Regions from separate parts of the Vibrio limimangrovi genome, predicted to be linked through region 2. Evidence: riboswitches for the same ligand, from Rfam matches in the RefSeq annotation. Region 2 holds a riboswitch; the other holds the start of a gene.
The links. Region 2 has a riboswitch for thiamine pyrophosphate ahead of thiD (bifunctional hydroxymethylpyrimidine kinase/phosphomethylpyrimidine kinase). Riboswitches for the same ligand answer to the same signal wherever they lie in the genome.
Positions count from the first base shown of each region.

Region 1: another riboswitch for thiamine pyrophosphate. It lies ahead of thiC (phosphomethylpyrimidine synthase ThiC); the one in region 2 lies ahead of thiD (bifunctional hydroxymethylpyrimidine kinase/phosphomethylpyrimidine kinase).

Region 1 covers NZ_JBSUGF010000023.1:1,050-8,344, forward strand. Annotated here, with positions in the region: gene ACWYU8_RS21360 (multicopper oxidase family protein) at 1-666, shown strand, start outside; gene crcB (fluoride efflux transporter CrcB) at 804-1,190, shown strand; TPP riboswitch at 1,370-1,468, shown strand; gene thiC (phosphomethylpyrimidine synthase ThiC) at 1,627-3,567, shown strand; gene ACWYU8_RS21375 (thiamine phosphate synthase) at 3,567-4,892, shown strand; gene thiF (thiazole biosynthesis adenylyltransferase ThiF) at 4,882-5,658, shown strand; gene thiS (sulfur carrier protein ThiS) at 5,678-5,941, shown strand; gene ACWYU8_RS21390 (thiazole synthase) at 5,947-6,714, shown strand; gene thiH (2-iminoacetate synthase ThiH) at 6,730-7,295, shown strand, end outside.
Region 2 covers NZ_JBSUGF010000007.1:746-8,040, reverse strand. Annotated here, with positions in the region: gene ACWYU8_RS07860 (ABC transporter substrate-binding protein) at 1-434, opposite strand, end outside; partial or broken gene ACWYU8_RS07855 (ABC transporter permease) at 472-1,206, opposite strand; gene ACWYU8_RS07850 (ABC transporter ATP-binding protein) at 1,265-2,023, opposite strand; gene thiD (bifunctional hydroxymethylpyrimidine kinase/phosphomethylpyrimidine kinase) at 2,013-2,870, opposite strand; TPP riboswitch at 2,968-3,075, opposite strand; gene ACWYU8_RS07840 (TldD/PmbA family protein) at 3,370-4,755, shown strand; gene ACWYU8_RS07835 (TldD/PmbA family protein) at 4,755-6,098, shown strand; gene trmY (tRNA (pseudouridine(54)-N(1))-methyltransferase TrmY) at 6,172-6,771, opposite strand; gene ACWYU8_RS07825 (DUF3087 domain-containing protein) at 6,927-7,295, shown strand, end outside.

The sequences.
Region 1 (7,295 bases), on a different contig from region 2:
TGGGTCATTGCTATTGACGGAAATCCGATTAAAACGCCTTATAAGCTAACTCAGCATAAGATTGGTCCGGGTATGCGACTTGATGTCGCTTTCATTGCTCCTCCTGCGGGTAACCTTGTAAGTGTTCGTCAGATGAAAGGAAAGTTTCCATTCCCACTATGTGATTTTAAATGCCAGGAATCTAGCTTGGCTGAAAACCAAAGTATTCCCGCTTTGCCATTAAATCCTGTACCCGCTGTTGATTTAGATAATGCGGAATTGATTGACTTTGTATTTGAGTGGGAAGGTGCAGTCACACCTGCAGATAGCTCAGGACAAGCGGTACCTAAATTTTGGTTAACGAATAAAAGGGCTTGGGAGGGCATGAGTGCTGAAAGTATTCCAGAGCCGCTCGCAAAATTGGAGCTGGGTAAAACTTACATTTTTAATTTACGTAATGTCACGCAGTACCATCATCCGATTCACTTGCACGGTCATACGTTTACAGTATTGGAACTTGATGGAAAGCCCGTCGAAAAACCATTTCATACCGATACGGTTTTATTAGGTAAAAATGGATCAGCAAAAGCTGCTTTTGTCGCAGATAACCCTGGTCAGTGGATGTATCACTGTCATGTGATAGAACATATGAAAACCGGATTGATGGGTTTTATTGAAGTTGCATAAAGTGACTCCTGTAACTTTTTAAAAATACAAAACTATGAAGCCTCAGATACGTATTATGAGAACATTATTTTCACTCGTTTTGGCTCTATTGTGTCCAATTTAAAAGTACAATAGTTGAAATTATATTTGGAGGGACCATGGGACAATTCGCAATTTTAGGACTTATCGCAATCGGTGGAGCGATAGGAGCTTGTTCTCGTTATCTAGTATCTGAATTTTGTGTGACACTTTTTGGTCGTTCTTTTCCATACGGTACGCTAACCGTTAACATTGCTGGCTCATTTATTATGGGTCTGCTTATCGCGGCTGTTGAAAATGAGTGGTTAGCTCCATACCCATGGCGCCAAATTATTGGGTTAGGTTTTCTTGGCGCATTAACTACGTTTTCTACTTTCTCCATGGATAACGTGTTACTGATGCAACAAGGTGCATTTATAAAGATGGGTTTTAACGTGTTACTAAATGTGCTGTTAAGCATTTCTGCAGCATGGTTTGCATACCACTGGTTGATCATACCTAAGTAGTTTTCAAATCAACCCAGGTGAGTTTCTGCTCTTCTGGGTCTTTTCCTTCCTTGCAGTTAATTCAAACCTGTCGTTATTTGAATCCAGTCAAATGTCACTTTGTGCTACTTGAGACACATAAAATTGATTAAAAACACGACTTTTATACTTGGTTAACTAATTTCCTTTCTCTATAATCGATTCACTTGTCGGAGTGCCATAAGGCTGAGACCGTTAATTCGGGATCCGTTGAACCTGATCTGGTTAATACCAGCGAAGGGAACAGGAGAAGATATCTACACCAGATCTCATCTGGTTAACCTATCAAACCGTCGAATGTTGTTATAGACCGTTAGACTTCTATCAGTTCTAAATTCGACCCCTCTTGTCGCATCTTTCCGCCAAGCATTTTTATCCCAATACTTTTTATCTAGAATAACAAGCAAGGAAAAATGCTATGTCGAATCGCAAACAAGCGAGACTGGAAGCAAAACAGTTCATTGATACTCTGTCGGTACAACCGTACCCAAATTCAACCAAAGTGTATGTAGAAGGCTCACGTCCGGATATCCGCGTCCCGATGCGTGAGATCTCGTTAGCTGACAGCCTTATCGGTGGTACCAAAGAGGCTCCTGTTTTCGAGCCAAACGAATCAGTACGTGTTTATGACACCTCTGGTGTATACACTGACCCAAATCACTCTATTGACCTTTACAACGGTTTACCGAAGCTGAGAGAAGGGTGGATTGAAGAGCGTAACGATACAGAAATCCTCAATGACGTCAGCTCTGTTTATGCGAAAGAGCGCTTAGAAGACGAAACTCTGGACGATCTACGTTATGGCAACTTGCCACGAGTTCGACGTGCCAAAGCGGGCAAATGCGTTACTCAGCTTCACTATGCTCGAAAGGGAATTATTACCCCTGAAATGGAATACATTGCGTTGCGTGAGAATATGGGGCGTGCCCAGTATCGTGATGAAGTGCTAAACCAGCAGCACCCAGGCCAAAACTTTGGAGCTAATCTACCAAAAGACATTACTGCTGAGTTTGTCCGCAAAGAAGTGGCAGAAGGTCGTGCCATCATTCCATCAAATATCAACCACTCAGAATCAGAACCAATGATTATCGGGCGTAACTTCTTAGTCAAAGTGAACGCGAACATTGGCAACTCGTCGGTGACATCTTCAATCGAAGAAGAAGTAGAAAAACTCGTATGGGCCACGCGTTGGGGTGGGGATACGGTTATGGATCTCTCTACCGGGCGCAACATCCACGAAACCCGTGAATGGATTTTACGTAATAGCCCGGTGCCAATTGGTACAGTTCCAATGTATCAGGCGCTAGAAAAAGTAAATGGTATTGCTGAGAACCTAAACTGGGAAGTGATGCGTGACACCTTAATCGAGCAGGCAGAGCAAGGCGTGGATTACTTTACCATTCACGCAGGTTTGTTACTCCGTTATGTTCCGATGACGGCAAAACGTGTTACTGGCATCGTTTCTCGTGGTGGCTCCATCATTGCTAAATGGTGTTTAGCGCATCATCAGGAGAGCTTCCTTTACACTCACTTCCGCGAAATCTGTGAAATCTGTGCGAAGTATGACGTTGCACTTTCGTTGGGTGATGGCCTACGTCCTGGCTCAGTCGCAGACGCTAATGACGAAGCACAGTTTGCTGAATTAAGAACCCTAGGTGAGTTGACTAAGATTGCCTGGGAGTATGACGTACAGGTGATCATCGAAGGCCCAGGACATATCCCAATGCACATGATCAAAGAGAACATGGATCAGCAACTGGAACACTGTCATGAAGCTCCGTTCTACACCTTAGGTCCACTAACTACTGATATTGCACCGGGCTACGACCATATTACTTCCGGTATTGGTGCGGCGATGATTGGTTGGTATGGCTGTGCAATGTTGTGTTATGTCACACCTAAGGAACACTTAGGTCTGCCAAACAAGGAAGATGTAAAGACCGGCATGATCACTTACAAGCTGGCTGCACATGCTGCTGACTTAGCAAAAGGGCATCCAGGTGCACAGGTCCGTGATAATGCGCTATCTAAAGCACGTTTTGAATTCCGTTGGGAAGACCAATTCAACTTGTCATTGGACCCGGATACCGCGCGTTCTTTCCATGACGAAACACTGCCGCAAGAGGCTGGGAAAGTGGCTCACTTCTGTTCAATGTGTGGTCCTAAATTCTGCTCGATGAAGATTTCTCAGGAAGTAAGAGAATACGCGAAAGACACTGAGCAAGTTGCTGCTGATCAGGCGATTTCTATCAAAATGCTGGATGATCCGTTAGAAGGCATGCGTCAAAAGTCAGAAGAGTTTCGTGCCACAGGGTCAGAACTTTATCACCCAGCTGTACACGCTGAGGTGGATGAGTAATGACTAAAATCCTTATTCCGTCACCATTAATAGAGCTAACGGGTTTCGTTCAGCAAAGTTTATTATTGGCGAAAGAACAGGGTGTTAGTACTGAAAAATTTGAGTTGGGCATTAGCCCAACTCATCTAATTCAGCTTGTTCTCGACCCAAATAAAACACTGAGCGTAGGCACGGATCTAGTTGATGGATTCGATGAAGTTTTAACTGGTGATTTTACGCTTTATTACCAATCGAATTTATCTTTGAAGGAAACGAGTCAGCAAAGTTCCTCGGCTATTTTTATTGGTATTGTGGATACTTCACCAACGCCAAACAACGATGACAACACCGCTCTGTTTGATATCTGGCGTCATCCAATTACTGATGAAGTAAGAGCGTTGTCAGCGAACTTGTCAGCATCAAACACCTTCCAAGCAGAGCATCATTTAGCGTGGACAGTGACGCTGTTGGCTCTCGAATTTCCAATTGAAGACGCTTTGACATTAGCTCGTGCAATGACGAATGTTTCACGTGAAACACTGTTTAACGGTGAAACATGCACGCTTCACGAGTGGGCATCTCACTTTACTGATTTTCCAACCCCGGTTCTAGAAGACGCTCGCTTGGATATTCAAGTTGGTTGGTCATCGCAAAGCGAAGCGGTCAGTTTTCCCTGCCTTGATAAAGAGAGCTTGGGGCTTTATCCCGTTGTTGATGATGTCAGTTGGATAGAGCGGCTTCTGCCGTTGGGTATTAAGACCATCCAGCTACGTATCAAAAACCCTGACCAGTCTGATCTCGAACAACAGATTATTCGCGCTATTGAACTGGGACGTCAATATGATGCGCAGGTCTTTATTAATGACTATTGGCAGCTTGCTATTCAGCACGGCGCGTTTGGTGTGCACCTTGGTCAGGAAGATATCGAAGAATCTAACTTGATTCAGTTGAGTGAAGCGGGGATTCATTTAGGACTGTCAACGCATGGTTACTATGAGCTGCTGCGAATTGTCCAAATCAATCCAAGCTATATCGCGCTAGGTCATATCTTTCCGACCACGACTAAGCAAATGCCATCAAAACCACAAGGTTTGATTCGTTTAGCTTTGTATCAAAAGCTGATAGACAGCATTCCATATGGAAAGCAAGTTGGCTATCCAACTGTCGCTATTGGCGGTATTGATCAATCAAATGCTGAGCTTGTTTGGCGATGCGGTGTATCCAGTTTAGCTGTGGTTAGAGCCATAACGTTGTCTGAGTCGCCAAAATCGGTGATTGAGTTTTTCAATCAATTGATGGGTAGTGCTCAGCCATTGCAGGTAGTGGAGAATGAAAGTGCTTACTGATAAAGAATTTATTCGCTATCAGCGTCAAATTGCGCTACCTGAAATCGGTGAATCAGGACAATCTAAACTTAGCCAATCTCATGTTTTGGTTATTGGTTGTGGCGGACTAGGAAGCGCTGCGGGGTTGTATTTGTCAGCCGCTGGAGTGGGTAAGTTGGTTGTTGTTGATGATGACCATGTCGATAGTAGCAACTTACAACGACAGGTTGTTTATCGAGAGCGTGATATCAACCGGATGAAAACTGAAGCTACTGCTCAGCAGTTAGGTGCCCTTAACTCACTGGTTCAAGTTAGAACTATTCCGAAACGTCTCGATAAATCTCAGCTGCAATTGGAAGTGATGCTTGCCGATGTTGTACTCGACTGTAGTGACAACATGCCAACTCGGCAGCTGATTAATCAAGTCTGTTTTCAGCAAAATACGCCTTTGATATCTGCGGCTGCTATTGGTTGGCAGGGTCAGTTTGCTGTATTTGATTACTCATCGGAACAACAGAGTTCGGGGTGTTACCGTTGCCTGTATCCATTTGATGACTTGAAGCAAGGCATGAAGTGCAGCGAAATGGGGGTTGTCGGTCCAGTGGTTGGAACACTAGGAAACTACCAGGCCTTAGCCGCTATTCAAAAGCTGGCGACAGGTAAGTTTCATGTGGCTAGTGGTCACTTGCACCTGTTTGATGGTGCACGCATGACTTGGCAAACCATGGTGATCAACAAAGACCAAGAATGCCAGGTTTGTAGAAACGCGAACGAGCCACAGCACTGAGTTAGGAGAGGAGTTACAAATGACACCACCAAATCATTCGATAACTGAATTGAACGACGCCACAAGTAGAAAAGATAAGTTAGTCATCATCACTATTAATGACCAACCTCAGAAGGTCGCGTTAAACGCTAACTTACAGCAAATCATCACACAGTTTTCTCTACCAGAGGTAGGCTGTGTTTTTGCCATAAATAATCAAGTTGTACCGCGTAGCGAATGGGCAAGCACGGTACTGTCAGAGGGAGATAGTATCTCTCTGTTTCAAGCCATCGCAGGGGGATAATGTCGATGCTGAAAATTGGTGATAAAGAATTTCAATCACGCTTGTTCACAGGAACGGGCAAATTTTCCAATAGCGCTCTTATGGCTGAAGCAATTCAGGTTTCAGGCTCTCAACTTGCAACGATGGCACTTAAGCGTGTAGACGTAAATGATCAGCAAGATGATATTTTGCAGCCTTTAATTCATGCTGGCGTGAATTTGTTACCGAACACTTCGGGTGCTAAAAATGCTAAAGATGCAGTTTTTGCCGCTCAGCTCGCGCGTGAAGCGTTAGGAACCAATTGGGTCAAACTTGAGATTCATCCAGATCCGAAATACTTAATGCCAGACCCGATCGAAACCTTAGCGGCAGCGGAACAGTTGGTTCGAGAAGGCTTTATTGTTTTGCCATACTGCCATGCCGACCCTGTGTTGTGTAAGCGACTAGAGGAAGTTGGCTGTGCAGCAGTTATGCCGTTAGGCGCTCCTATCGGTTCGAACAAGGGCATTGTTTCTCATGACTTTCTAGAAATCATCATCGATCAGGCAAACGTGCCCGTCGTGGTTGATGCAGGAATTGGTGCGCCTTCTCATGCTGCACGGGCAATGGAAATGGGTGCGGATGCGGTGCTGGTCAATACAGCGATTGCTGCAGCAAATGATCCAGTTGCTATGGCAAAAGCATTCAAGATGGCAGTAGAGTCGGGTCGGATGGCTTATGAAGCAGGTCTTGCAGGGCAGGTTTCTCATGCAGTTGCGTCAAGCCCGCTAACAGCTTTTCTTGATGAACTGTAAAAGAGAGGTCTTAACATGAGTTTTTATGACCACTTTAAGCAGTTCAACTGGGATGATATTTCCATGTCGATATACGCCAAAACGGCGAAGGATGTGGAAAGGGCGCTGGCAAAACCCAAACGAGATTTAGAAGATTTCAAAGCGCTAATTTCTCCTGCTGCAGAACCGTATTTAGAGCAGATGGCAAAGCTTTCTTATTCGCTGACGCGTAAGCGATTTGGCAATACCATGTCGCTTTATATTCCGTTGTACCTTTCTAATCTTTGTGCCAATGCCTGCACTTATTGTGGCTTTTCGATGGAGAACCGCATTAAACGCAGAACGCTGAACAAAGAGGAAGTGGCAGCGGAAATTGAAGCAATTAAGCGAATGAAGTTCGACAGCGTATTGTTGGTAACCGGCGAACATGAAACCAAAGTCGGGATGAAATATTTTCGCGAAATGGTTCCGATGATAAAACAGCGCTTTAACTATTTGGCGATGGAAGTCCAACCGCTGGATCAGGAAGAATACGCAGAACTTAAAACGCTAGGTCTGGATGCGGTGATGGTTTATCAGGAAACGTATCATCCATCAACTTA
Region 2 (7,295 bases):
CCAATGGTTGCTTCTTCATTACCCGCGATAGCAATACCGATCTTCTTGCCTTTTAGATCAGCGAGGCTGTCGTTTTTACCGTTGTCCAGCACCATCATGGTATTAAGCGGTGTCGCGATGAGCGTTGCTGAGCGGATTAGTGGTAGACCTGCGGCAACATCAATCGTCAGACTTGGCTGGTATGAAATTGCCATATCCACTTTGCCCGCGGCGACCAGTTTAGGTGGCGTGCTTGGATCAGCAGGCTCTTGAATGTTCACTTCTAAGCCTTGCTGTTTAAAGTAACCACGCTCTTTTGCAATAACGATAGGGCCGTGGTTCGGGTTCACGAACCAATCCAACATCAAAGTCAGCTCTTTTTCGGCCGCCAGTACGTTAGTTGATACAATAGAAGCAAGCAGAGCTGCAGCGCTAATAAGTTTGTTTTTATTCACGGGTATTGTTCCTTTTAGTGATCTCTATTTGTTTGATCTATTTGCTTTCCCAAGGGATGGCTTTTTTCAGTAATTTGTCAGTGATGAAGTAGAGGGCGATGGACAGCACGGCAAGGATAAACAGCGCTGCAAACATCTCGTCGATGATCATACGTGCGTTGGCTTGTAGCATGAGATAACCCAAGCCCTCACTTGAACCGACCCACTCGCCGACGACGGCTCCAATTGGGGCGATAACGACTGCGACACGAATGCCTGAAGCCAATGTTGGCAGTGCCGCGGGCAACTGAATGTGACGCAGCAGTTGCCATTTCGAAGCGCCCATCGTTTTCGCCAAATCCAGGTATCCGGTTGGGGTATTGCGTAAACCGTCGTAACAACAAGTCGTAACAGGGAAAAAGATGATGATCGCTGCCATCACGACTTTTGATGCGATGCCATAGCCAAGCCAAAGCATCAGAACGGGTGCAATGGCAAATACCGGAATCGCCTGGCTAGCAATCAGAATCGGTAGCAGCCAGCGTTTTAGTGGTTCGAACAGCAACATTTGCAGCGCAAACAGCAAACCTATCGACAAGCCGAGTCCAAGACCAAGCAGGATTTCCTGTGCGGTGACCCAGGTGTGTGCGAGCAACACGTCATAGCGGGAGATCAATCTATTCAGCACATCAACAGGCGCAGGCAAAATGAAGCTGGGCATATTGAACGCCACGACAATCAGTTGCCACAGGCCTAAAATGACCGCTGTGCTGATCACCAATCGTAGAATCGGATGGGTAACTCGTTCTTTTTTGCTGATACGTTCTGAGACGGAGTTGTATTGAGTCATATCACTCATAATCTTTCTCCAGCTGATCCAAGATCGCTTGTTGCAAGGCGGCACATTCGCCATCAAGCACGCGAGGAGGCATCGTATCTGGCACCAGCAGATGTTTAGCTTGTGCAGGTGTGCCTTGCAGTACATACAATTGGTTGGCAAGACGAACGGCTTCTTGCGGATCGTGAGTAATCAGCACGACCGTTTTGCCTTTGAGCAGCGTGGCGGATAAGGTTTGCAGCTTATGACGAGTAACGGCATCAAGGGCAGAGAAGGGCTCGTCCATTAAGACCAGAGGTTTGTCTTGCATCAGAGTACGAGCCAGTGCCACGCGTTGGCGCATACCTCCGGAAAGCTGGGCTGGTTTAGCGCAGGCGTAGTCAGCTAATCCAACTTGTTCGAGCAATTGAATAGCACGCTGTTTTTCATCTACTGAATTTGAGTCAGCGTGAGAAAAGCGGGAACTCAGGCAGACGTTGTCCAGCACGTTTAGCCACGGTAGCAACAAATCCTGCTGCGCCATGTAGGCTATCCGTTCGTGCAGTGCTAATCCGTCGGTTGTTGTGAGCTCGCCTTGCCAGACAACTTGGTCATCTAACAATCCAGCCAGATAACGCAAAATGGTCGTTTTACCGCAGCCACTTCTCCCCAATAATACCGTCCACTGCCCGGCAGGAATGGTCATGTTCACCCCTGCTAGCGTTGGTGTCTGGCTATCGTTGTATTGCAGACTGGCGTCTCTAAACTGAATACCGAACGCATTAGCGTACATACGTGTGGCCTGCAAAGAAGTGGTGAACCGGACCGTGACCTTTACCCACTTGCAGCTCATCCGCATGGGCGATGGCTTGAGAGATATACTGTTTACCTAAATGCACGGCTTTGTGCAGGTTGTTGCCTTGGCCAAGGTAAGAGGCAATCGCAGAAGAAAGGGTACAGCCCGTGCCGTGTGTGTTTTTGGTTGGGAAACGTTTTGAACTGATCAATTCTGAAGAATCCTGCAGGATCAGCAGGTCGTTACTGTTTTCATCTTTCTCGAGATGACCGCCTTTCAACAATACCGCTTTAGCGCCAAGAGCACGAAGGTCGTCAATCATCTCATTCATATCAGCTTCGGATTCTGGCACAGGTTTCCCCGTTAAGGCTGCACCTTCCGGAAGATTGGGCGTGATGATGTCAGCGAGAGGGATGAGTTCTTCCTTTAACGTGCTTATCGCGGAGTGTTCCAGCAATAAATCACCGCTGGTGGCGACCATTACCGGGTCAATGACCAGATGTTTCGGTTGGTATTGTTTAATTTTGTCAGCAACCACTTTGATGATGTTGGAATCGGCCAGCATGCCGATTTTAACCGCCACGATATTAAGATCGGTAAAGACGGCATCGAGTTGGCTTTCTACATGCTCGAGCGGAATAGGAAAAATTGCTGAGACGCCTTGAGTATTTTGCGAGGTAATTGCAGTAATGACAGAGCATGCAAAACTGCCCGTTGCAGACATGGCTTTGATGTCTGCCTGAATGCCAGCGCCGCCGCCACTGTCTGAACCGGCGATCGTTAAAACGATTGGGGTGGTTGAAGATGGCGTCTTGTGAGAATTAGGCTGTGATTGCTGCGTCATGGTCGCTCCTATTACAAGACGTATAGGAACTGACTTTGACCGTTGTGGCGGATCGATTTTCCGGTCCGCTATTGCTCGCTAAAGGAAGTTAGGTGCAGGCAAAGTGCTCATAGTTCCCTACGTCAGTGCTAACTGAATCAGGTTCAACGGGTCTCGAGTTTCGATCTCAGCCGACGCGTACTGCGTGGCCCCCCGACTATTTCGCTAGGATGATAGCAGGACACTTACGCAAGGGATACGTTTTTTGAGTGTTCATGTGTGTGTTGTGAGTGATAGAGTAGGTGTTAGTTTGTTTTGTAGCACGAAAATGACCAGTGTAACTCTCTGGTTTATGTGAAAAAACTGGAATATTAAATAAATAATCGTGGTCTCGCTTAGCAAGGATTAGCACAAAACAAGGTTAAAAACTGTTAAAATTTAACGCGTTGCCAATTTAACTTTGCGGAGCTTTCGCAAGTTATATAGGAAGGCTAATACGATCATCGAGCAAGGAGACTTCATGCTTAATTCTGTAACAGCGAAGTCAGTGATCGATCATGCTCTATTTTTAGGGGCTGATTTCGCTGAACTATTCGTTGAACATCATCAAACTAACACTGTCCAGATCGCATCTGGCGAGGTGGATAAGGTCAATTCAGGTATCGATTTTGGTATCGGTATCCGTCTGTTTTTTGGTCATAAAGTGCTTTATGGGTACACCAACAGTACGGACGAAGCGGAACTCAAACGCGTCACCTCGTTGCTAGCTGCGAAAGACAAACGTGAGCAAATCGCATCAGCGGGTTCTCTTAATTTGAATCGCGATCCAGTTCAGCACGGTTGCCGTTTGCCACTCAGCAAAGACGCCAATCTGGATTCTAAAATTGCGTTCCTGCTGAAAGTTGACCAAGCGGCGCGTGCTGAAAGTGAATACATCAGTCAGTTTATAGGTAGCGTGCTACAGCGAGAGCAACAGGTAACGATCTTCAACTCGGAAGGCTTACACGTTGACGATACGCGTCATTATATTCGCGTTGCGGGCAATACGGTTGCGCAAAAAGGCAATGAACAATCTTCTGGAATGGAAGGTCCTGGAGCACTGGCTGGCTGGGAGTTCAGTGAGCAGTTAGATGCCAAGGAGCTGGGTCAGACTATCGCTCAACAAGCTTTGGTTAAGCTTGGCGCGGATGCCTGTCCATCAGGTGAAATGCCAGTGGTTATCGGTAATGGTTTCGGCGGCGTAATCTTCCACGAAGCGTGCGGTCATTTGCTTGAAACTACATCGGTTGCGAAAAAAGCATCAGTATTCCATGACAAGATGGGTGAGATGATTGCTCACACGGCCGTTAACGCAGTCGATGATGGCACCATGACCAATGAGTGGGGCTCAATTCATGTCGATGATGAAGGGTTGCCTACTCAGCGCACTCAACTAATCAAAGACGGTAAGTTGACCAGCTTTATGGTCGACAAAATGGGTGGTATGAAAACAGGTTATGAGCCTACGGGTTCTGGTCGTCGCCAAAACTACAAGTTCGCTCCTACTTCGCGTATGCGTAATACCTTTATTGAAGAAGGTGAGCATTCACTGGACGATATGCTGGCAGGTGTTGAGCGTGGTATTTACGCCAAGAAAATGGGCGGTGGCTCTGTTCAACCAGGTACGGGCGAGTTCAATTTCGCAGTACGTGAAGCTTATCTGATTGAAAACGGTAAAATCACCAAACCTCTCAAAGCGGCGACGCTTATCAGTACCGGCCCTAAAGTTCTGAAAGAAATCAGCATGGTGGGTAAGGACATGGCACTTGCTCCGGGTATGTGTGGTTCTGTGAGTGGTGCTGTACCAACAACCGTCGGTCAGCCTTCGCTGAAAGTCGACAATATTCTGGTAGGAGGAGGTAACTAATGAGCCAAGAACAACAACTTCTTAATGCCGTTGATTACGTCCTGTCAGAAGCTAAACGCCAAGGCGCAGAAGCGGATGTGATTGTTAACCGCAACAGCAGCTTCTCTTTGAAAGCGAACCAAGGCAAGCTGGATGAATACAAAGTAAGCTCGAGCCAGGTACTAGGTGTTCGAGTGGTAAAAGACGCACGAGTAGCGACCAGTTATTCTGAGTCATTAGAACAGCCAAGCCTGGACTTGATGCTGACTAATGCGTTGCAGAGTGCGCGCTTTTCTAAGCAAGACGAGCATCAAGTGATTAGCTGCTTAAATAGCCAGATCACTACCGATGTGGCGGAGATAGCGCAAGAAGATACCACTTCTGTTGATGAAAAAATCGAGCTGTCGCTGGCACTTGAGCAAGGTGTAGTGCGTCTACCTCACGCCTCAAGCTCTCCTTATAATGGCTACAGTGATGGTGAAACTCAGCTGATCATCGCGAATACACAGGGTTCTTTGTGTCAGCACTTCGAGCGCTCTTTCAACTGTTACGCCTACACGCTTTTTGAAAAAGACGGTAAGCAGTCGATGGCGGGTAAGATGTCGGTAGGGCGTCGTTTCGACGAGTTGAACTCGGCTTTCTGTATTGAAGAGGGTTACAACTTAGCCCGTGACTTGCTTGATGGCGGTCCGGTTAAGACTGGCAACTATCCAGCTATCTTCCATATCGATGCGCTAAGCAGTTTGTTTGGTGCATTCGGCAGTGCTTTCTCTGGTGTAAGCGCAGTGAAAGGTATTACGCCATTGGGTAATAAAATTGGTCAAAGCGTTGCAAGTGAATTGATTACCTTTACTGACACCGCATACATGGCAAATGGTATGGCGATTTGTGGTTTTGATAGTGAAGGCTTTGCAACTCAGGATAATGTTTTAATAGCAAATGGTCAGCTCAACACGTTATTACACAACAGCCATACCGCAAGCTACTTCGGTGTCGCGTCAACCGCGAGTGCTGCTCGCGGAGCGAAATCAAGCCTAGATGTTGCTGCTAACCACAAAGTGATTGCTACGGGCAAGAGCAGTGTTGCGGAAGTTAAAGCGGGCGAGTACCTTGAACTAGTAGAACTTCAGGGTGTTCATTCTGGCGCAGATGCAGTCAGCGGTGATTTCTCGTTTGGTGCTAGCGGGTTCTTATGCCGAGATGGTCAACGAGTTCAGCCTGTACGTGGTATTACTGTTGCGGGTAACTTCTACAAAATGCTGCAAGAAGTGGACGCGGTTGGAGATACTCAGCTGATCAATGACAGCCGAACTTTCTATGCACCAGATGTGCGTTTTGCCCGTTTAAGCATCGGTGGCAAATAAGCGTATCATTAGATATTCAGAATCAAAAAGAGGACTTCGTTGAGTCCTCTTTCATTATTCAGTTAGCGAAGAACTAGAATTCGCGAATATCCAATTCATTGTGGATCAATACCACGCACTGAGAAGCAAACAGCATTTTAGGACCAAGGCTGATCTTTTCTGTCCCAAGGCGTTTCAAACTGTTGAATGACTTCTTCGGCATTGGAATGTGATCAGTGAGCAAGAAACAAGGGTTTGCCCCAATTTCTGCATCGCGAACGAATTCGCCTTTCTTATCCATCATATACAGCTGATGGTCTTCTGCCAGTTCCTGAACCAAACGCTCGAAACTAACCGTACGAACCGTAATACCCGGCTCAACGTCGCGAAGTTGCTCTTTGCCCATACCCACTGATGCATCCAAAGCGCGCGCTACTGCAGCTATCAACGTCGACTCGTGGAATCCACCAATATTAGTAATGTCGTTAGAACGAATAGTAATGGTGCGAGAGTAATCTTTGGTGCTCTCAAGAACCAGGTACACAACCACGTCTTCTCGATGTGACTGGGCGACAAACATGGTGTTCATCATGGTGTGAGCAAGGATTTCGGTATGTGCTTCCTGACCTACACCTTCCAGTAGTGCTTTGCTGGTGGTCGGTGCTGCACGAGCTCGTAAAACAAAAGAGCGCATGAATTTAGCCTCTATATAAAGAGTGAATGCGCGGAGTATATACCTAAGCAGGTTGTGGATGCGAATTTAATAGCAATTATGAACTTATTTACAAAGCTTCAATTGTGGTCCCGATTCTCGCCGCTAAAATAGGAATAACCCTTTAGGAGTGGTATATGGAAATCAAAAAAATAAATAAAGAAGTATATAGAAAGAAACTAAACCTAGTTATTGGTGGTTTTGTTGTATTGCTTGCTGTCTCAGCATTGGCCTTCAGTACGCTACTCATTAGTCTTTTTGGCAATACCAACATTCAACCGGAACAATCTACAGGTAACTTTCATTGGAATCTGATTGGTGTACTTTTGGCACTGGCTACTTCCCTTTCTTTACTCAACCAATTTAAAACTCATCCTTACATGCGAGAAGTTCTGTACGTTTGGAAGCTTAAGCAAATACATAACAAGATTTACCGTAAGCTAAAAAATATCAAAGCTGCAGCAAGTACGGATGATTTGAAAGCGTTGACCATTCTTAAGTTCTAC